DNA from 3 places in the Wansuia hejianensis genome. Region 1 is predicted to be linked to each of the others. Evidence: riboswitches for the same ligand, from Rfam matches in the RefSeq annotation. Region 1 holds a riboswitch; each other region holds the start of a gene.
What was found. Region 1 has a riboswitch for cobalamin ahead of H9Q79_RS13335 (hypothetical protein). Riboswitches for the same ligand answer to the same signal wherever they lie in the genome.
Positions count from the first base shown of each region.

Region 2: another riboswitch for cobalamin. It lies ahead of H9Q79_RS15535 (TIM barrel protein); the one in region 1 lies ahead of H9Q79_RS13335 (hypothetical protein).
Region 3: another riboswitch for cobalamin. It lies ahead of hemA (glutamyl-tRNA reductase); the one in region 1 lies ahead of H9Q79_RS13335 (hypothetical protein).

Region 1 is NZ_CP060635.1:2,885,771-2,893,118, forward strand. Features, by position in the region: gene H9Q79_RS13315 (IS110 family RNA-guided transposase) at 1-759, opposite strand, end outside; gene H9Q79_RS13320 (transposase) at 1,055-1,771, shown strand; gene H9Q79_RS13325 (transposase) at 1,749-2,426, shown strand; gene H9Q79_RS13330 (NlpC/P60 family protein) at 2,627-4,540, opposite strand; gene H9Q79_RS13335 (hypothetical protein) at 4,580-4,990, opposite strand; gene H9Q79_RS18295 (hypothetical protein) at 5,201-5,332, shown strand; cobalamin riboswitch at 5,434-5,629, opposite strand; gene H9Q79_RS13340 (hypothetical protein) at 5,717-6,040, opposite strand; gene H9Q79_RS13345 (ABC transporter ATP-binding protein) at 6,365-7,138, opposite strand; gene H9Q79_RS13350 (FecCD family ABC transporter permease) at 7,138-7,348, opposite strand, start outside.
Region 2 is NZ_CP060635.1:3,390,947-3,398,294, forward strand. Features, by position in the region: gene H9Q79_RS15525 (DUF3783 domain-containing protein) at 1-2,474, shown strand, start outside; gene H9Q79_RS15530 (hypothetical protein) at 2,498-2,638, shown strand; cobalamin riboswitch at 2,732-2,926, shown strand; gene H9Q79_RS15535 (TIM barrel protein) at 3,333-4,313, shown strand; gene H9Q79_RS15540 (adenosylcobinamide amidohydrolase) at 4,303-5,445, shown strand; gene H9Q79_RS15545 (collagen-like domain-containing protein) at 5,581-6,396, opposite strand; gene H9Q79_RS15550 (hypothetical protein) at 6,931-7,348, shown strand, end outside.
Region 3 is NZ_CP060635.1:848,482-855,829, reverse strand. Features, by position in the region: gene hemL (glutamate-1-semialdehyde 2,1-aminomutase) at 1-371, opposite strand, end outside; gene hemB (porphobilinogen synthase) at 371-1,354, opposite strand; gene cobA (uroporphyrinogen-III C-methyltransferase) at 1,367-2,863, opposite strand; gene hemC (hydroxymethylbilane synthase) at 2,860-3,837, opposite strand; gene H9Q79_RS03985 (precorrin-2 dehydrogenase/sirohydrochlorin ferrochelatase family protein) at 3,834-4,313, opposite strand; gene hemA (glutamyl-tRNA reductase) at 4,297-5,529, opposite strand; cobalamin riboswitch at 5,670-5,816, opposite strand; gene H9Q79_RS03975 (leucine-rich repeat domain-containing protein) at 5,873-6,691, opposite strand; cobalamin riboswitch at 6,837-7,022, opposite strand.

The sequences.
Region 1 (7,348 bases):
AGCGGTGTTTAGCATGGCGACAGCCTGCCGGATGAGCATTTTCGTGTTGTCATCTTTCGGGAACACGGCAATGAGGTCGCAGGAAGCCTCGTAGACTTTCTCCGCTTTCTCCGCACTGAAATTGTAACCCTTGTGCTTGCACCATTTCCGATAGTGCTCCGTAAAGGCGGAAAGGGATTTTCCCCGGACACAGTCCACATGCCAGTAGGTGTAAACAAAATCCACCCATTTCTGGCTGCCGTCGCTGCGGGCGGGACTGTCAAAGAGGTCGTTCGCGCCCGGGTAAGACTGGTCGAGCAGTGCAATGAGGTTGTTCTTCATGGCAGTTTTCTGTGCCATAAAGAAGCTGAACTGCCGGTTCATTGTTTTGAGTTGGTTGCGTGTTTTATCCATGCTTCCATATTGCTTCAGTTTTGCCCATCGGTCAAGAGTATATCGTGCGATTTTTTTGGAATCCGCCTTGTCCGTCTTGGGAGAGCGGAGGGAATCATCAGCGAAATCCCTGATGAGGACAGGATTTACGGCACTGACAAAGATGCCGGCGTCGGAAAGCCAGGCGGCAAGCGGCTCGTAGTATCTGCCCGTGTGTTCCATGCAGGCTTTTGTCTCGCCGTCAAGGCTTTGGATTTGTTTGATTAATTCATTGATGGCGGACTTGGTGTGTGGGATGTCGCGGGGCGGCATGAGGACCACATCGCCTGGTCTGCGGATCGTAACGGTGCTTTTGCCTTTGGAAACATCAATACCAACAGCGTTCATAATGGATACTCCTTTGTAAATGGATTAGCAATGGTCAATACCAGTTTTCCCATTGCCTATTCAATCTACTGGGTGTTTCACACGAACGTCTCATGGTTCAACCTGCGTAAAACGAATGCTGCGAATGAGGGGGCTGGTTGGCTGACTTTTCTACGGACGTAAAGTCCTGAAAGGAAGGAGGCCAGACCTATTGCCATACTCATTCTAACAGCTTAAGCAACAAGATGGATAATTCCTTACTGGCTGTAAGGGGTATTAACCATAAATATATTGTAGTAGTAAGGAGGGTTCACTTATGATGACACGAACAGAAAACAAACAGATTCGATTCCATATGGTTACCATCGAAGACCTCGTACCACAAGACCATTTTTTACGGAAACTCGATCAGCTTGTGGACTTTTCTTTTATCTATAAAGAAACTGAGAACTATTACTGCCATCATAATGGACGCCCGTCTATTGACCCGGTGATTCTGATCAAGTATCTCCTGGTCGGCTTTCTGTTTGGCATTAATTCGGAACGGAAAATCGAACAGGAAATACAAGTAAATATGGCATACCGCTGGTTTTTAGGTCTGGATCTGGAGGAACGTGTTCCGGACCATTCTACCATATCCCAAAACAGGCGCAGGCGTTTCCATGGGACGGACCTGTTTCGGCGCTTGTTTGAGCAGATTGTTTTGCAATGTATAGAAAAGGGCCTGGTGGATGGAAAAACCATCCTGACCGATTCGACGCATGTAAAGGCAAACGCTTCCCCGAGAAAAAACATAAAAATCACGGCAGAAAAAGAAACCAGCGTTTACATGAACCTCCTGGATCTCCATGAGGCAGAGGAACGGCGGCGGTTAGAGAATGCCGGCGCGATCAGGCCTCAACGAAAAAGCCACAATCAAAAAAAAACAAGTAAGAGAGAAAACCGTCAATCAGACAGATCCGGATGCTGGAATTCTGAAACGACCGGGCAAACCAGAGGGGCCGCATTATTTGAGTCACCAGAGTGTGGATAGCAGACATGGAATTATCGTGGATGTGGAAGTAACTCCAGGAAACGTGAATGATTCCCATCCATATCTGGAGCGGATAGAGTATATGCGGAACCATCTGGGACTGCCAATAGAAGCAGCGGGCGCAGATAAGGCATATGGGAAGAGCCTGATCTGCCGGAGGCTTCAGGAAATGGGAATCCGTTTGTATACACCCAGAGTAGCCAGCGGCATCCACTATCAGGCAGAGTTCACCCGTAAAGAATTCCAATATGAGGAGGAAACGGACAGCTTTGTTTGTCCTGGCGGAAAACATCTGTTATTGAGAAGTCTGGAGAGGGAGGAGTACAATATTTGCCGTGTATACCGTGCGGACAAAGAAGATTGCCAAAGCTGTGCCATGTCCAGCCGGTGTTTAAGCGCCCAAGCGCAGAAGCGAACCCTACGGGTAAATATCTTTGAAGAAGCAGTAAAAAAGTGCCGTGAAAGGGAAGGGACAGCGATGCATACCCATATCCTGAACATGCGGCAAATATGGTGCGAGGGAAGTTTTGCGGCGCAAAAGGCGCGGCACAATTTAAGAAGCCTGTACAGACGGGGACAAGAGGCAGCGGAAGCCCACTGCCTCTTGTCAGCTATGGCATTAAACATGAAACGGATGGTAAAATGTTTGGGATAACACCGTGGAGGTGTTTTTTTACGCTTTACCAGCTCAACTATATCTCGAGATCATTACAGAAAAAGAATTTGTGGGGTTTGTCAACAGCTCCAAACTGGCTTATAGAAAGTTTTTGCTATCATCAGACATATGGCATTTCCCATTCATTAAGGATTCAGCAGCGTTACTTATGGAAATCCAAAATGTATGACTGAATAGAATTATTTCAGAAGATAAACTTCCGCGTAATTCACTCCCAGCGCGTTGGCCCTGTCGTGGTCGTTCACGTAAATATCAATGCGGTTCCCCTTGATGGCCCCGCCGCAGTCCTCGGCCGTGAAGATATGGCCGTTGATGATCACCTGGGTTCCGTAGGGGATCACCGTCGGATCCACCGCAATGGTCCGGCCCTCTACCACCGGCGTTCCGGTGGCCGTGATTCCCGTTTCCACGTCGCAGCAGATTTCACAGGCGCAGTAATAGGTCAGCTTAAACTCTCCCAGATTCGTCCCATACATGGCCGGCTCCGCGTTGACCTCCGCGATGTCGCCGCTTCCGTAGGCGTAGACCGTATCCTCCAGGATCCGGGTGGCCCATACGGCGTGGGCGGTGTCCAGCGTCCCTCTGACGATTCCCACGTTGGTGCTCATGGCCTCGATGGTCTGGCCGTCCCCGGCGTAAATCACCACATGGTAGACCACTCCGTTTCTGGCGTAGAAAATCAGATCGCCAGGCTGGGCGTCCTCCACCGGAATCTGGGTTCCGTACTGGGACTGCTCCCCGGAGGTTCTGGGCAGCTCATAGCCGTACTGACGGAAAATGCTCTGAACGAAGCCGGAGCAGTCGGCCCCCTCCGTCAAACTGGTTCCTCCCCATACATAGGGATTTCCGATGAACTGGGCGGCGAAGTCCAGCAGGGACTGCCGCAGCTCGCCTCCGGGCACCCCGGATTTGATGGAGGTCAGCGTATAATAGATCGCCTCGTTTTCCTCCGGCTCGATCAGCTGCTCCGCCAGGCCAAAGGACTCCTCGCCCTTTTCCTCCACGGCCCGGTCCGTCTCCTCGCCGAAATCAATATATTCGCTCTTTACAAAGCCCCGCACATCCCCGGACTCGATATAAATCCATTCCTGGTCCTGATCTGCCAGGATATAGCACAGAGCCCCCTGGGAAAGGGTTCCCACAATCCGGCTGTCCGTACCCTGTCCTTCCCGGATGTTCAGCTTTGTCGCATTGCAGAGGGCATATTTCTTGTCAATGACCGTCTGGTTCACCGTGGCCCGGAGCCAAGTAAAGGCTTCGTTTTCCTGCCAGGGCACCAGTTCTGCGGCTTCCGCCGCCACCGTCCCGATTCCGGTATATTCCGTCCCTGCTTCCTCAGCCAGGGCCTTCGCTGTATTCTGATACTGCTCCAGAAGGCTCTGGGCCTCGTCGCCGGTCATCACCTGCTCTGCCTTCACAAAGCCTCTGACCCGGCCGGATTCCACATACAGCCAGCCCGTCTCCTGATCCTCCTTGAGGACGTAGCAGACGCCGTTCTGGGCCAGGCTTCCAATACTCCTGGATTCCTGATCCATCTCTTCCTTGATCTCCAGGTCCTCGACCGCAAAGGCGTACTTCCGGGCTACGGTCCAGAACCGGAAATCCTCCACGATGACCGGCAGCTCGATGATCTGCTGGGCCGCGATCAGCTGCTCATTGGTGGAAGTGGAGGCCCCCGGCGTCTGCTCCGGCTCCGGCGTAACCGCCGGCGTCTCTGTTCCTTCCCCAGGCTGCTCTCCCGGTGTCTCCGTTCCTTCCCCAGGCTGCTCTCCCGGCGTCTCCGTTCCTTCCCCGGTTTCCTCGGACGGCTCTTCCCGGAGCTGGGGCGTACCGTCTCCGTTCAGGATCACGCAGCCGTTTTCATCCAGCACATACTGCCAGCCCTCCGGCAGCACATAGCCGGTCCTCTGCTCATAAGCCTCCGGCGTCTCAGACAGGCATTCCGTATCGGACGCCTCCTGCCCTCCTGCCGAAGCGCCTGCCTCTGTTCCCGCCTGCGCTGCGCCGCCCTCTGCTGCCAGCACCGGCGCAGGCGCCGCCATGCAAAAAGCCAGCACCGGTATCAGTAATTTCCTTAATTCCTTCCGTTTCATTGTCTGTCCTGCCTTTCCTCTTGTTTGCGTTTTATCCCTTCATCTGTTTTCCCGGGCCGCCGGACGTTTCTTTTTCAGCAGCCCGTCCACGTCTTCCAGCAGACAGGTCCAGTTCGTGAACCGAACCGGGCCGTCGGACGGCTTCTCCGCGCTGTCCGCAGTTCCGCAGATGAAACAGTCCGGCTCCGACATGGTGTCCAGATTTACCGGACGCCTGCCCTGGGGACAGGTATATGCGAACCAGGCATATTTTCCTTCCCTCTCAAATACAGCGGATATTCTGTAAGCTCCGACCGTATAACGGACCAGCTTCATCCCGTACTCCTTCCCTTCCTTCCGCAGAGTTTTTTTCATATCGTCGGCAAATTTCAGGAAACCCTTCGAAACAATTTTTCCTGCCCTGATTCCTGCAATGATTACTCCATGGTATTTTTCAAAGAACCGTTCCATTTTTCTTTCTTCTTTCCTTATACATTCCTGCCGGCTCCACTTCCCACAGTTTTGCGGTATTTCTCAAAAAACATCGCCAAGTCCCGGATTTGTCAGGCAGCAGAGCAGAGCCTTTTTCAGCCTTTCCTGTCCTCCTACGGCCGTAAAGGGATAATATACGATTTCTGTTTTCTGCATAAAAAAACTCCCTCTCTGGGGAGATGCGTCATCATGTGGGGAAATATCTTCGACGCCCGGCGCACTGCCAAGCGGAAAAGCCTGACCATCATATTTTTTGCGGAGGAAAATGATGTGGCTCAGAACAGCCCACCTGACATCGAAGTATCTCGCCCTGCCGTTTAAACGATGTATAAATTCCGTTCAAAGGTTCCCGGCGGAGCAAGCTACGCTCTCAATCAGGTTTCCATATCTATCTATAGACGGAAGACTTTACCTGGAATCTTCAACCTTATACGCAACAAGCAGGTTTCCTGGCTCTCAGATCGTCACGCAGCGCTCCTTCTCATATGATTTTCATACAATGGATTCTTACGCCTTGCTCCCTGATTACAGTGACCGGCTCGCCTGGGACTTACACCCAATTCCCTTTTCACCGGCGCGCTTTTCGCGCGCAGATGCACTTGTTACGCCGATATGGAACTTATACACAAGCTCATCATACTCTCAGCAGATAGAATTGTCAATCAAAAATTATTTTCGTCATAATCCGAAGAAAATACCTCTTCTTTATAGTTTCTGCAGAGCATCACTAATCGCTGTAATCCAAAAATGCGCAACAATTAGGAAACAGACCAAACTTGGCAAAAGCCACAAAAATCTCACCCATTTATTTTGGCATTTTATTAACGAAAATGCCAAAAGATTTGCAATTACCAGCGGCAAAAGCCCAAGTGTCAAAACAAAACCTGACGCTTCGTATTCTCGCATGGGGAGCATTGCTTCTGAGTTACCAATTGTTGTATCATGCATCAGATATGGTAGCGCATAATATCCGAGACATATAACCCCTATAATATTTATTCCGATAATTATTTTCTTTTTAAAACTCAATTTCATAGCCTCTATACTCATCATTATGGAAAACATCAATTATGATCCAGACTGCACCAGGATCACTGACAAGAGTTCAGGCAGCAGCGCAGAATCGATACCACCGGCAGACTGATACCTGATGATTGGGTTGTTACTTTTATTGCTCTTCTCTCTAGCACAAAGGGACCCATCAATCTGATCTCAGGGTGCCCGTGCAAAGAAAGGATATGGTTTTATACCACATTTTGTATACCATGATAATAGTTATCTTACAACTATTTTTTCTATTTTTCAATACGTTTCCTAATTTATATCTCATCGTGTTTTTATGGGACTTCCACATCATTCCAGTACCGCCAATTCCAAGCCATGGTGAACGGGATTACGGTACAGCTGGGTATTCAGGCCGTACGCCTGCCGCATATGCTCCGGGCTCATGACCTCCCCGGCCGTTCCCTGTGCTAGAAGCTCCCCCTCATGCAGCAGAAAGAACGTGTCGCAGTACCGCAGGGCGATGTTCAGATCGTGAACCGCAGCCAGCACCGTTTTTCCCTCACAAGCAAGCCTTTGGCCGAACTGGAACAGCTGCCTCTGGTAGCGCAGGTCCAGATTGGCCGTGGGCTCATCCAGCAGTACCACCCGGCTGTCCTGGGCCAGCGTCTTTGCAAAAAGAACCCGTTGCCGTTCCCCGCCCGAAATTCGCGTGACTAAGACATCGGCGAACTCCAGCACACCCGTATCCCTCATGGCCTGCACCACAATCCGCTCATCTCCCTTCTCTCCCCAAAAGCCCTTTTTCCAGTAGGGATAGCGTCCGAACTCTACCACCTGGCGGCAGGTAAAGTCAAATTCCAGATTGGTATTCTGATTCATTAGCGACACCAGCCGCGCCACTTCCTTTTCCGTACAATCCCGGATATTTCTGCCCCAGACGCGCACCTCCCCAGAGCAAGCGTGAATCCCGTTGATACATTTCAGAAGGGTTGTTTTGCCCGCGCCGTTCGCCCCCAGCACCCCGGCAAAGCAGCCCCGGTCGGCAGACAGGGAAATATCCTTCAGAATCGTGCGGCCGCCGGCCTGAAAGGTAATGTGTTTTAATTCGACTCCCGGTTCCATCAACGTGCCTGCTCCTTTCTGCTGCGATAGATGAGATAGAGAAAATACGGCGCTCCGATCACCGCCGTGAGGATACCCACCGCGATTTCCGCCGGAACCGCGATAGTCCTGGCCAGCAGGTCGCAGAACGTCAGGAACACCGCGCCGCCCATGGCGCTGGCGGGGATCAGATAGCGGTTGTCCGCCCCTATCAGAAGGCGGATGATGTGC
Region 2 (7,348 bases), 510 kb from region 1:
GCGTTACATTTACCGGAGAGGGAAGCTATACAATCTCACTTACCCAGGGAGGGCTGAAAGCCGGAGAGACGATTTTGCCGCATCTCTACTTGTATGATGCTGAAACTGATGCTGTCAAATACAAATACGGAGATCCTGTCCTTATCACGTCGGAGGGAGGGGATGCTGTAAAAGCCTCAGTGGAAATCGTGACTTCCCAGGTCCGGGCAGACAGAGAGGATATCTGGGTGACAGCCAATTTTGACAGTACATCGACGGGGCGGCTGGATCTGTACTGCTATGCCGGAGAAGGTTATACAGAAGAGGATCTCATATACAGTGGAGACGTGACCCCGGGACCAGGCAGTCAGAAAATAATATTTGGCAGCGGAAAGCTGGAAGCAGGAGAAAAACTGACGGCGGTTCTCGCCCTTTCAGACGGATCGGAGACGGCCTCCGGAACAGTGACCGTACAGGCGGTTCCTGAAAAGCAGAAACCGGCAGCCCATATTCTGGACAGCCAGATTACAGAAGGCGATACGTATATGAAGGTTTCTCTGACCTTTGATCCCGGTGCGGAGCAGGCGTCCTATAAGCTGTACCAGTTTACCGGTGAGACGCTGGATCAGAATACAGATATGGTAATTAACGAGAGATCACTTTACAGGAGTGAGACAAATAAATCCCTGTATCTTGGAACAGGAAAGCTGAAAGCAGGGGCTAAGCTGCAGGTGGTGCTCACCGTGGACGGGGCGGAAGCATTGTCTGAAACAGTAACCGTAGAGCCTTCTCCGGACTGGGGCACTCCCTATGCGGCTTTCGATGTGTCGGCGGTGAAGGCCGATGCTGACAGCATTGCAGTCACCGTGGATTATGCCGATGACTATCTGGCGATGGGTGAGGAGTTTTACTGTGACGTAACTATTTACCAGTTTTCCGCAGCTTATACAGACGAGGAATTTGAAGAAGGAGAGATGTGGGAGCAGTACGGGCGCGTCACCCGTGTGGGACAGGTAAATTCCACGAGCGGGCAGGAGACCAGGGGAAAAATCACAGTACCGGTAAAAGATGGCGTTGTACTGACCCCTGGAGACCGGGTGATAATCAAGCTTCGTCTGCCTCATGCAGAGTGGGAAGGTGAGGAGGTTGATTATCTGTCGGCATCAGTGCCTGTTATTAGTCCGGATGAAGAAGTGCCGGATTATAAAGTCGTACTCTACAACCTGGGTGAGGAAAGCTCGCGGGGTGCGCGTCTGCGCACCATCCTGAACAACCTCGGCATCCCGGCAGAGACTATGGAATACGGTCATCTGAATGAATCTGTAGGATATCTGGCCGGCTTGGAGGGCTATGAGTCTGCTGTTGAACCATATACAGGAGTAAATTATACTACAGAGTTTATGCTTATGTGCAATCTGCCGGAATCCCTGCTGGACCGGTTCCTTGATGCTATGACAGATGGCGGGCTGCGCATTGACCATAAGGCGATTGTCACGGAATATAACCGGGAATATCTGTTTTATGAACTGATTGGAGATATCGAAGAGGAGCACGATGTCTTCCAGGCCTTGCTGGCTCTGGGAAATATGGTTAAAGAAGCAGAAAAACTTTTAGAAGATACGTATGGGGAAACAGAGGGCTGGGCGGATTTCCAGACTGCCCTCAGTGAAGCCAGAGAAATCCTTTCATCTAATGAACCTCCGCTTGCCAGTCTTCAGTCAGCGTACTCTGCGCTTAAAGAGCAGTATCTGGAGCTGACAGGCATGACAGAAATAGAGGGAACTGCCGTTATTACAGTTGAAAAAGAAAACAGCGGCGCCTATAGCATGACTGTCCGTGTTAAGGATGGCCCGGAGGACGCAGAATATGAATACAGCTGGAGCAGCGGTGAAAAAAGCCAGACACTGACAGGAGTGCCTGCAGAGAGTCTGATTTCAAATACGGTTACTGTGACAGGCGTAAATATGTTTGGTAAACTGACAGCTCAGCTGCAGGTCCCTGAGAGGCCAAACGTGTCCGTTATGGTGAGAAACCAGGGTATCCAGCTGAACTGGGCAGCCGCCTCCGCTGCCGATAACTGTCCGGCTCCGGAGAATTACAGTATTGTTGTATATGCCGGTGAACAGCTGGTGAAAACTTATGAGCGCGGAGGTCAGGATACTTCCGCATACCTTGAAGGCTTAGAAGAAGAAACCACCTATACGGTTAAAATGTACGCCGTCAGCCCGGTGGGACGCAGCGATATGGCCATACTGGCTGTCACAACCGGTAAAGCGGAGCAGGGCGGACCCGGACAGGCCGAAAGCGGCGGTCAGGCACAGATACCGTCTGTGAGTCCCTCGGTGATGCCTGCAGCGGCGCTGACCTCAGGGAAGAAAACCTCCTCCTCCGTAAACACCTCTGACAGAACCTCCCTGCTTGTCTGGAGCGCATTAGTCCTCATGTGCGGGGCCGGAGCCGTTGTCATGGGCGTTCGGAAGAAAAAAATGAAATAAAATATTGGCCGGTGAGAGGGGAGGTGTTTGGATACCCGGACGAAAGGCTGGCGGGAGACGGGGCGGAACAGGGGCGCGCCAGCTTGCTGGCGAGAGCCGTTGTACCGTCTGGAACAGCCAGAAAAGCAGCGGGTATCTATCATCCTCTCGCCATAAAACCATAATTTAACTATAAGTGGATTCTTTGTGTCCATAAAAAATACATGAGATGTCTTGACAGAGAGTATGTCTGATGGTAATATTATGTTGTGTATAAATTCCATATCAACGTTGCAAGTGCATCTGCATGAGAATCATGTCGGTGAAAAGGGAATTGGGTGAGAAACCCGAGCGATCCGGTCACTGTAATCAGGGAGTACGACGCGGTTATCCATTGTATGTTTTTACATATGAGAAGGGGCGTCACGCGATGATCTGTAAGCCAGGAAACCTGCTTGTTCCGTATAAGGTTGAAGCTTCCGAGCAAAGTTTTCCATCTATCCATCAGATATGGAATGCCTGATAGAGTATTCACTCAGCCGGGAACCTTCGAGCGGGATTTATGCACCGTTTAAACGGCAGGGTGAGATACTTCGGAGTCGGGTACACTGTTTATACCGCATCATTTTCCTCCGCAACGAATGATGGTCCGGTTTTCCGCTTGACAGCGATCGGGCGCCGAAGTCATTCTCCCCACTTTAATTGTTATCCTCCCTGAGCGGGAGCTTTTTTTTTGCAGATAACTGCACAGAAGAAAGTTGTTCCTGCTGGGAAAAACGCAGGGCACCCCATAATGTATGCCCTGTGGGGGCCAGAGGTGTTTGAGCGGGAAACTATGAGCAGGAGCGGAAAAAACAGTGGTACAGGAGTACGGGACAGATGAAAAAGATGATTAACATTACGGATTGCAGTTTTGATACAGACCGTTACAAGGATGGACAAGATGCTGCTGATTTCGTGCGCAGGTTCTGCTGTGATGGTTTTGAACTGATGCATTGTATTGGCGGGAAGCTGGATTTTTTTCCGTCAGAAGATATTGTAGGAGTTCATCTGAGGTTTTTTAATGAATGGATTGACCTGTGGAAAGGAGACATGGCTGCACTGGAAGCGGAATATGACACGCTGAAGCAGGCAGAGGAGGTATTTGGCAGTCTGGAGCGGGAAGGGATGATAAAACCTCTGACCGAAGATTTGGAGACGGCCAGGAGACTGGGGGCTTCTTATGTTGTATTTCATGTTAGTGATGTGAAAATGACAGAGCTTTTTACATACACTTTCAGTCACACGGATGAAGAGGTAGTGGATTACACTGCGGAACTGGTGAACGACTTGCTGGATGGAAAGGGTTATGAATTTGATTTTTTAATGGAAAATCTCTGGTGGCCAGGGTTGACTCTTACCAGGCCTGAGATTACCAGGCGGCTTCTGGATCAGATCCATTATCCTAAAAAAGGGATCATGCTGGATACGGGACATTTGATGCATACGAATCTGGAGCTTGCGGCACAGGAAGAAGCTGTTGATTATATCCTGGATATGGTGCGTGCGCACAGTGATATGATCCCCTATATGAAAGGAATACATTTGAATCAGAGCCTGACCGGGCAGTATGTTAAAGATTTGCTGAAAAAAAGGGATGAAATGCCTAAGACACACAAAGAGCGGGTAAGCGCCTGTTATGAACATGTATTTCAGATTGACGGGCATTTCCCCTTTACCACGCCAAGAGTCCGTGAAATTATAGAGGCAGTTGCACCGGATTATCTGACTTATGAACTGATTACCAGCGACAGGGAGGAGCATGAGGAAAAGCTGCTGAGACAGTGTGAGGCCCTTGGAGTAATGGTTGATGGAGTGTAAGAGATTGAAAGGGAATAAAATCATGAAAATATTTCAATTACCTGGTGGAGACGAAGTACATCATTATAAAAAATCACTGGTTGTTTGTTTTAAAGGGAAGCGCAAGGTGCTGAGTACCGGACCGAACAATGGAGGATACCGTACAGACCTGCGGGCTGTATTTAATAATGACGGCAATCCGGGTCCGGGTATGGCCTGCACTATGCGGGCGGATACCTACCGGGAACACATGGATATCCTGGCTTTGGAGGATCTGGGTCTGGACCCGGAACACTGTTCGGGGCTGTCTACGGCTGCCAGTATGGACAATGTGTCTGTTCAGACGATGTCATACGAAGATTTTTCTGTGACAGCCATAGTGACCGGAGGTATTAAAAATAATGCCGGGCGGATCGGCGACCCGGCGACCTGGCATGAAAAGTCTGAGGCATCTTATCAAGTAAAACCAGGAACCATAAATATTATTTTGTATATTGATGCGGATCTGTCGGAAGGAGCTCTGGCACGGGCTCTGGTATCCTGTACGGAGGCGAAAACGGCGGCGATTCAGGAGCTTCTGGCGCCCAGCCGCTATTCCAGAGGACTGGCTACCGGATCGGGAACCGATGGCACAATTATTGTATGCAATGCGGAGTCTGACACTTACCTGACCAATGCAGGAAAACATAGTAAGCTGGGTGAGTACATCGGAAAGACTGTAAAAAAAGCAGTAAAAGAAGCACTTTATCTTCAGTCAGGCCTTTGCCCGTCTTACCAGCATAACATACTTAACCGGATGGACCGTTTTGGCATCACAGAGGACAGCCTTTGGGCCGCTTTTCAGGGAAGACAGGCGGAAGGAGTCATCTCCAGAGCAGAGTTTGAAGACCGGCTGGATCATATTAAAACAGATAATACGCTGGTTACATATACCTCTCTGTACGCCCATCTGCTCGATCAGCTGGACTGGGAGCTACTAAGCCCTGAGGAAGCATGGGAAGCGGGTACACAGATGCTGTGCCTGGCAGGCCTTCAGGAAGAGATGACGGAAAAGGAGTCTTTGGTACAGCCCGGGGAGAGAGAGGCATGCATATGCCGAATGGCAGAGCAGTATTTGGAAAGACTGATTAACAGGATCATAAACTATTCGTAAAATAGACCGATATACAGGAACAGGAGGCAGCCCTGAGGGCTACCTCCTGTTTGGAACTTCAGAAGAAATAACTCCAGTTCTCTATGAGTGGGGAACCAATGTATCAGCGGCACAGTCTACGCATGATGCGTTGGTTTAATCTCCAAGACGGTATACAGTGAGAGCCCGGTCCGTAACGGTAAATCCGTCAGTTTCAACAACGACTGTCAGAGTGGATGGTGTCTGTGCCACCTGGAATGGTACATTAGTTGAGAGCGTTCCAACTTCCGTTGAAGATGAGAACGTATAACGAGTTGCAGAGCCAGGGATCGGCGTACCGTTGAGGTAAAGCTGCACAGCTGCCTGTGCTGGTATTGTGGTTCCTGTATTAGCGGTCATTGTTGTGTGGAAGGCTGCCTGATATATGCCAGGCTGGTAGATATTGACGTCAGAAGAGCCTGCCTGGTGCGTAATTGCTGTTCCTGATATAAGCGGGTTCGTGGTGAAAGTCAGGGCTTCTCCGGCTGCAGGTATTTGAGCTGCAGTATCAACAGTACCTAATACGTCGGGAGTGCCTCCGCCTCCGGGTTCACCTCTGGGAATGACAAAGTTGAATATGGCGTCAGTATCAGTTCCAGAATTAAATACTTGAGCTTCAGTGCCAGGGTCTCCGGTGGTTACATTGCCAATATTAATTGTTGCGGCGCGCCCTTCGGGCCCGGTTTCACCAGTAGGCCCGGTGGGACCGGTTTCGCCTGCACCGCCTTCAGCGCCGGTAGGTCCGGTGGGTCCGATTTCTCCGACAGCGCCGTCAGCGCCGGTAGGCCCGGTAGCACCGACAGCGCCCGCAATGCCGGTAGGCCCAATGGGACCAGTAGGTCCGGTAGGGCCAGTAGGCCCAGTAGCACCGTAAATATATGCGCAACGGGGAAAACGCCGTAACCATGCGGCATTGAAACATCTTAAAGACAATTGCACCTATAATTACAAAAAGACCGTAGCAGGGCTGGACAAGTCCTGACACGGGGACAGTCACCAAAATGTACAGAGGCAAATAAAAATCAGGTTTGCAAAAGAGGAAGTCGTTTAAAACAGCGGCTTCCTTTTTTGTTAACAGGGTACGCGCAGATAAGGGCTTGAAGTTCCATGGGTGAAAGTTCCATGTTGTGAGGTATAAGCCGTACCGCAGCAAGCGAGCCTTGAGTGGGTAGTAGAGATACTAACTGCTAAGCGTAGGCCGCAAAACTTGCAAAGCATAATTACAGATAGTCTCGATATCAAAATGTAATCGGGAAGGACGGAGGGCTCCTTTTCGTCGAAAGCAATACGGCTGTAAACGCTAATGCCGAGGATACAGCCGCTCTCCCAAGGCTTTGAGAGTGGTAATACAAGGAAGGACTCCTAGTTAACTAAGTCCTCATACTTTTATATAAGGAAAATGTACATAGAACCATGCAAGCAAAAGGATATATTCATCGGTGTACCATGTGGAGGGAGGTGAGATTTATGAGGAAGACAATCCTACCTTATATCAGCATTGCAGCAGCAGCCGTGCTGATGGCGAGCCTGAGTGCGTATCTCACAGATTCTGATACGGCAGCGAATAACTTCAGGATTGGAACGAACACCATTGAGGCGAAGGAAGAGTTTACAACACCGGCCATCGGGGAGATTACGGCAAAAACACCCAGGGTGGAGAACACAGGGAAAGTAAACTGTTATGTGAGGGCGTTCATTTTCCTATCAGACCATAGGGTAGCGGAATACATTGACTACTACACCAATGGGCTGAAAGGGATCCGGGGAACGGGATGGGCGGAATGGGAAGATGGTTACTATTACTATACGCCGGTTCTTGCGCCGGGGGAAGAGACCACGCCCCTGTTCACCGGCATCCAGCTTCTGGAAGAGCTGCCGGAAGAGT
Region 3 (7,348 bases), 1.9 Mb from region 1:
CGAATCGCGCTCATGACTGCCTCCGTACCGGAATTCACCATGCGGACCATCTCAATATGGGGGATATGTTCGCAGATAAACTCTGCCATGTCCACCTCAATCTCCGTAGGCGCCCCGAAGCTCAGGCCATCCTCACAGGCCCTGACCACCTTTTTCAATACCCTCTGCCCGTTATGTCCCAAAATCATAGGTCCCCACGAACAGATATAATCTATATATTTTTCCCCATCCGCGTCGAAAATATAGGGGCCTGTGGCTCCCTGGATAAACCTGGGCGTCATTCCCACATTTCCATAAGCGCGCACCGGCGAATTGACGCCGCCGGGGATATATTTTAGCGCGCGTTCCATCAGTTCTTCAGATTTTCCCATCAGCCGATCCTCCCTTCATCCATGAATCTGGCCAGCTCTTCCGCATAATAAGTCAAATAAATCTGTGCGCCCGCACGGTAAACCGACGCCGCCATCTCGCAGATGATCCGTTCCTCATCAATCCATCCCCTGGCAGCAGCAGCCTTTACCATGGCGTATTCTCCGCTGACGCTGTAAGCCGCCACCGGCACAGATACCACGTCCCGCACCTTTGTAACCATATCCAGGAATGACATGGCCGGTTTTACCATGATAATATCCGCTCCCTCTTCCACATCCAGCATGGCCTCCCTGATGCCTTCCCGGCTGTTATGGAAATCCATCTGATAACTTTTCCGGTCGCCGAAGGACGGCGCAGAACCGGCAGCCTCACGGAAGGGACCGTAAAAAGCTGAAGCATACTTTACCGCATAGGACATGACGGGTATATTCTGAAACCCATTGTCATCAAGTGTATTCCGGATCGCCAGCACCCTTCCGTCCATCATATCTGAAGGCGCTACCATGTCGGCGCCTGCCTGCACATGTGACAGGGCCGTCTTAGCCAGCAGCTTCAGGGTTTCGTCGTTATTAACCTCACTGCCGCAGAGCACTCCGCAATGCCCGTGAGAGGTATACTCACACATGCACACGTCTGTGATATAATATAGATCCGGCACTTCCGCCTTTGCCGCGCGAAGGGCCTTCTGAACGATTCCGTCCTCCGCATAGGCCCCCGAACCCACCGGGTCTTTCACATCAGGAATTCCAAACAGCATCACGCTTGTAACTCCTGCGTCCGCAAGCTCTGCCAGCTTCTCCGGAAGAACATCGAGGCTGTACCTGTACTGGTTTGGCATGGAGGGAATCTCTTCCTTAATTCCCGTTCCCTCTTTCACGAACAACGGATAGATCAGGGAAGATTTATCCATCCTGGTTTCCCTCACCATCTTCCTCAAAACTTCACTTCCGCGCAGCCGGCGCGGCCTTTTAATCATATCCATAATGAATGCCTCCTATTCCTTCCTTAGTTCTATCACCAGCCGTACCAGGCTGTCAATAGTTGCTTTTTCAGACATATAAGTTTTCATTCCGAAGGAATCTGCGCAGGCTTTTGTCTGCCTGCCGATACAGGCAGCAGTCACTCTGGAATAATCAAGCCCCGGAGTTGCCTCAACAAATCCCTTTACCGTGGATGCGCTGGTAAATACGGCACAGTCTACATTTCCCTCATCAAACAGCCGGGCCTCGTCTATGAATTCCTGTCTCCTGTATACCGTCTGATAGGTGGGTATATCATCCACCTGAAAACCAGCCAGCTGATCCAGGATTTCCATGCTTCCGGCCTCTGCTCTCGGAAGAAGGATCTGTTCATCCCTGCCGCATACAGCGGCCAGAGCAGCGCCCAGGGCGGCGCCGTCATAAACCTCAGGCATCAGGTCCACAAAAAATCCCCTTTCCTGCAGAGCTTTCCGCGTCCCCTCACCGATAGCCGCCACCTTCATATGTGCCAGTTTCCGTACGTCAGTCTCAAATACTTTCAGCGCATCGAAGAAAACCCTAACTCCAGTGGGGCTGGTAAACGCAATCCACTGATATTGTTCCAGATTGGCACAGGCCTCTCTGAGCCTTAGATTGTCAGGGACCGGCACAGTCTCAATAGCCGGCAGCTCAAGGACCTCCGCCCCCTGGGCGCGGAGCCTCTCCGACATGGTGGAAATCAACTCCTTCGGACGCGTCACCAAAACCTTATACCCTGCCAGCGGCAGCCTCTCATACCAGGCGAAATCTCCGGCCAGGCAGCATACTTTTCCGACAACGATGATCGCGGGTGTCTCAATTCCCCGGCGTTTCACCTCATCGGGTAATGTGCCCACTGTCGCAACAATACGCTTCTGACCCGCGGTCGTTCCCTTCTGGAGTATGGCGGCCGGCATTTCTGGATTCATTCCCGCGTCCAGAAGGCCCCGGCAGATATCCGGGAGCGCCGTAACCCCCATCAGGAATACCAGCGTTCCCTCCGTCTCAACCAGAGCCTTAAAGTTAATATTATAATCCTCTCCCGCCCGTTTGTGGCCGGTGATGATATGAAGAGAGGACGTAAAATCCCTGTGAGTAACCGGAATCCCGTTATAGGCAGGCACTGCGATAGACGACGTGACTCCCGGCACCACCTCATAGGGAATCCCTCTTTCCGTGAGAAGCTCCAGCTCTTCTCCGCCACGCCCGAACAGGAAAGGGTCGCCTCCCTTCAGGCGGACCACCCTGTGCCCGGCCTCTGCCTCCCGCAGCAGCACCTGGTTAATCTCCTCCTGAACCATCGTATGATGGCTGGCTCTCTTGCCTACATTTATGGTGACCGCCGTATCCGGGATCATCGCCAGCACGCCGTCTCCCACCAGGCTGTCATAGACTACCACATCCGCCTGCATCAGCACCTGATACCCCTTTAAAGTAAACAGTCCGCAGTCCCCGGGGCCTGCGCCCACCAGCCAAACTTTTCCTGTACTCATCTGTCTTTCTCCTCTCCTGTCCTATTCCGGCCGCCGCCGTTTTCTCTGACCTGGCCTGCCGCTGCGCTGTGCTCCTCTGCCACACAATCTTTCTCCCCGGCCTCCGAAAGTTCTCTCGCCAGTTCAATCCCAATAGCCGCCGCCTGACACACCGGGCCTGTTTTTCTGCCCTTCCGGCAGGTCCTGGTCTCTTCTTCATAATAAAGGCCCCACAACTCCAGGATATCCCCGGAAATCTGCGCATGAGCCGCGATCGGAGATGAGCATCCCCCATCCAGCCAGCGCACAAAGGCACGTTCAGCCGCAGCCGCATAAAAGGCCTCCCTGTCTGAAAAGCCCTCCAAAAAGGTGTAATCTTCTCCCTTACGCCCCTGAAGCGCCAGAATCCCCTGGCCGGCGGAGGGAATCACCTCATCAATCGAAAAATAACGGCTGATCCGGTCCTCATAGCCCATGCGCTTCATGCCGGCCGCCGCAAGAATGATGGCACCGTACTGGCCTTCATCCAGCTTGCGTAAACGCGTCTGCAGGTTACCCCTCACGCTCTCAAACCGTGCCCCCGGATAGATTTCCTGAAGCTGCAGTATTCTCCGCAGAGAAGAGGTCCCGATGGGAAGAGACAGATCCGGTGTTTTCCGGCCCTCCGGCAGCACCAGGACATCCCTGGGGTCCTCCCTTTTCGAGTAATAGACCACCGGAAGCTCTTCCGGGACCTCCATGGGCAAGTCTTTCAGGCTGTGGACTGACAGATCACTCCTCTTCTCACCCAGCGCCCTATCCAGCTCCTTGACAAACAGGCCTTTACCGCCGATCTGATCCAGCCTCCGGTCCAGTATTTTATCCCCCGTTGTCTTCATGGTCAGCAGCTCCGGCTCCAGCTCCGGGCAGTGCTCCTTCAAATAAGCCAGCACCATCCGGCTCTGAACCACCGCAAGGGCGCTTTCCCGGCTGCCGATCACAAATTTTTTCTTTATTTCCACTTTTTTTGCTCCTCCTCCAGAAGATCTTCAATTTTTTCACGGACCTCTTTCGCTCTCTTATGATCCTTTCCGTTGGCAGTGATTCCCACAACCACATCTTCTTTCTTCACGATTCCCGGAAAATAGAAATCACACTTTCTCCGGTCACTGCACACATTTACCATGATCCCAAGACACCTGCAAACGCTGTAAATCTCATCATTAATCTGTTCGTCATCCGTACAGGCCAGCACCAGATCCGCGTCCAGGATCTGTTCTCTCCTGTAACGCTCCTGAACCCAGCAGATTCTTTTACTCAATGCCAGTTCCTGCAGCTCCGGCAGAATAACCGGAGCTGCAACGGTTAAACACTCCACAAAAGGAAGCAGCGTCTTAATCCGCCGGCAGGCGATTGTTCCGCCGCCGACCACTACGATTTTCTTATCGCTTAAATCAATAAAAACCGGAAAATAACTACTCTCCTGTTTCATACAGCTTCTCCAATCCATCCATGCACTCCAGAAAAGAATCTTTTTCCAGGAAATCCCGAAGCCCGAACATCATCTTCCCCACCACCTTCCCTGCGGCAGTATCAATGCTTTTCAGAAGCTTTTCCTGATCTTTTCCTTCCATGGGAAGTTTACGGATGACCTTCTGGATTCGCAGGTTCAGATCTGTCACGGCGTCCTGCTGGATCATCTGAATTCTCGGTATCAAGTCCCTGCCGCCCAGCCAGGCATAAAATTCTCCCATCTCTTCTTTAAGAATATATTCTGCTTTTTCATAAGCATCCGCATTTTCTGCGTCTTCCTGACTTTTAAAATCATCAATATCATACAGGGTCACCTGCGGAAGGCCGCCGATCTCCGGCTCAATATCCCTGGGCACCGCCAGGTCGATCAATATCACAGGCTTCTCAAGGCTGATCTGCTCTAGAAGCTCCATCCTCAGAGTATAATTGGGACTGGCCGTGGCGCTGACCACCAGCTCGCACCGGGGAAACAGCTCCATCCTCTCTCCGTAATCAATCCGGCTGCAGCCTCTCGGTATCTGAACGACGCCGCTCCTGTACTGCCGGACCGTGACCGTCACATCTGCCCCCTTGCCTGCAAGCGTCTGGGCTGCAAGCTTACCCATCTCACCGTTGCCGATGACCATGCATTTTTTCCCCTTCAGGGAAAAGCCCTGATTTTCCAGCATGATAACCGCACGGTCGACAGCAGTCTCGCTGGCACGGGTAAACACCACATCTGTTTTCACCTTTTTAGCGGCCGTCACAGCCTTCCGGAACAAAACTTCCAGAACCCCATCTGTAAAATAATACTCTCTCGCCAGGGCATGAGCGTCCCTGACTTGGGAAATAATCTGATCCTCCGCTAAAATCATGGACTTCAGGCCGCAAGTCAGATGGAACAGATGGGAAACAGCTTCTTCCTCCGCACGCTCCACAAAATATCCGGCAAACTCTGTGGGATCTACTCCTTTTATCCGGCAGAGCTCTTCCAGAAGAGAGCCCTCCCATTCCTCCGGCACGCTGACCCACAATTCCATCCGGTTACAGGTGGACAAGATAATGCAGCCTTCCACCTTCGCCTCTTTTTTCAGCAGCTCCATGGCGGCTACCGCGTTCTTCTTCGTGAAAGAGAAAACCGCTCTTATATCCACCGGGGCCAGATTATGGTCAATCCCCAGCATCCGTATACTCATCTTATGTATCCTCCCAATCTATACTTTCATTCCGAAAAAGAATTCTGCAGAACTTTCCCGCGGAAGAAAAAAGCCTGCAAAAGCAGGCATAATACGGCGAACATTCTTCACCATAAAGATATCAGCTTTCCGTGGAAACTCTATCTTCATCCTGCAGGGCAAGTTCCTGACTCACAGCCTGAAGCGCGCCTCATGGCTGTATACAGTGACCGGATCGTTCAGGCTTCTCACCTGATTCCTTTAAAGCCTGAACACATATCAGGCAGACCCTGCTCGGTTTAATTAACAAAGCGCAGGCCTTTCAGGCCTACGCTCTTATTATAGTGTGAGGTGAAATAGATTGTCAATAATATTCTACCAGCATTCCATACGCTCTTGCATACGCTTCCATTTTACTGCCTTCCGGGCAGCGGATGGTGCAGTTCTTATTCGTAATCCATTCTCCGATCTCTGCAGGATCATGATTAATCTCCAGCACCTTTAAACGGGAGCAGCCGTGAAACGCCCATTTCCCAATTTTCTGAACTGTATCCGGAATATATATGTAGTCAAGGCTTTTACATTTCAAAAACGCCCCTTCTCCTATTTCCAACAGACCTTCCGGCAATTCTAATTCATTGAGTCCGCATTGATAAAAGCTCTCTTTGCCAATTCGCTTCAGAGTCAGCGGCAATTCTATCCGCGACAACGCAACACATTTATAGAATGTCCGGCTTCCAATCTCCTCAAGCTTTCCGGGAAATCGAATGTCCCTAAGACCTGCACATCCTGAAAACACTTCACTATCCAATAGCCTCATACCACATGCTTTTCGAAATATTACTGTCTGCAGCCTTTTGTTGTTCTGAAATGCTCCTGACTGTATTTTATAAAGAGAAGATGGAAAGTGAAGCTTTTTCAGCTTGCTGCAGCCACTGAAGGCTCTCTTGTCAATTTTTCTCAAATTCTCCAAACGGACAGTATTCAGGGAAGTACATCCCATAAAAGCCTCTTCACCGATCTGCCGGATATTTTCCAGATTAGCAGCCTGAATCCGAATATTATTTTTCATCGCATATTTTACAATTTTAGTATCCTGGCTGTCCATCGAAAACACTTTTTCTCTTAATGCTTTTTTCCCTGCCGCTTTGCTGCAGCGGCTTATCACCATTACACCCTCCATCTCAAATCCCTCCCTCAGGTAGCCCACATCTTTAGGATTAATCTTCAGCACAGGCAATGCACGTGATCACTGCCCAAAACTCATATGGCAAAAAAGGGTACAAAAAAGAAACGTCCTCTTGCCTTAGACATTTTCAAAGCTCACAGTGTGCATATCACCCACGTTTTGTGTTCTGGCTTTGGTTCACCCGCAGAATGCGCCTTCCCAGAATTTCTTGACCCCAGTGGCATTTGTGCATTCCTTGTCCCCATTCACAGCTCGGAAGATGAGTCGCTTTACAACGTTTCCTTTAAACAGAGATAACTCTCTGACCGTGGTGCAGCACTGCCCGCTCTTATTCAGATGCGGAGTATATGATTTTATTTTTTGCAATAAGAACAGCCGTTAAGCAAATATTATTCCAGGGCCTGCAAAGCTGCCTTTTATTACAGATAATCACTGCAAGTACAAAGAGCCCGGCTTGCCGGACTCCCGCGCCGGAGCGCTGCCGCCTCAGCGGCCATATTTCCTTAGCGCGCGTGTGCATCCCCCGGAAGGTTTTATTTCATAGGAGGAACTTTCCTATGAAACAAAAAAACTTCTCCTAAATTGGAGAAGCTCTGCTAAATTCAGTCTGTGCGTACTTCTCCTACACCGATCATATCCTCCTATCGATGT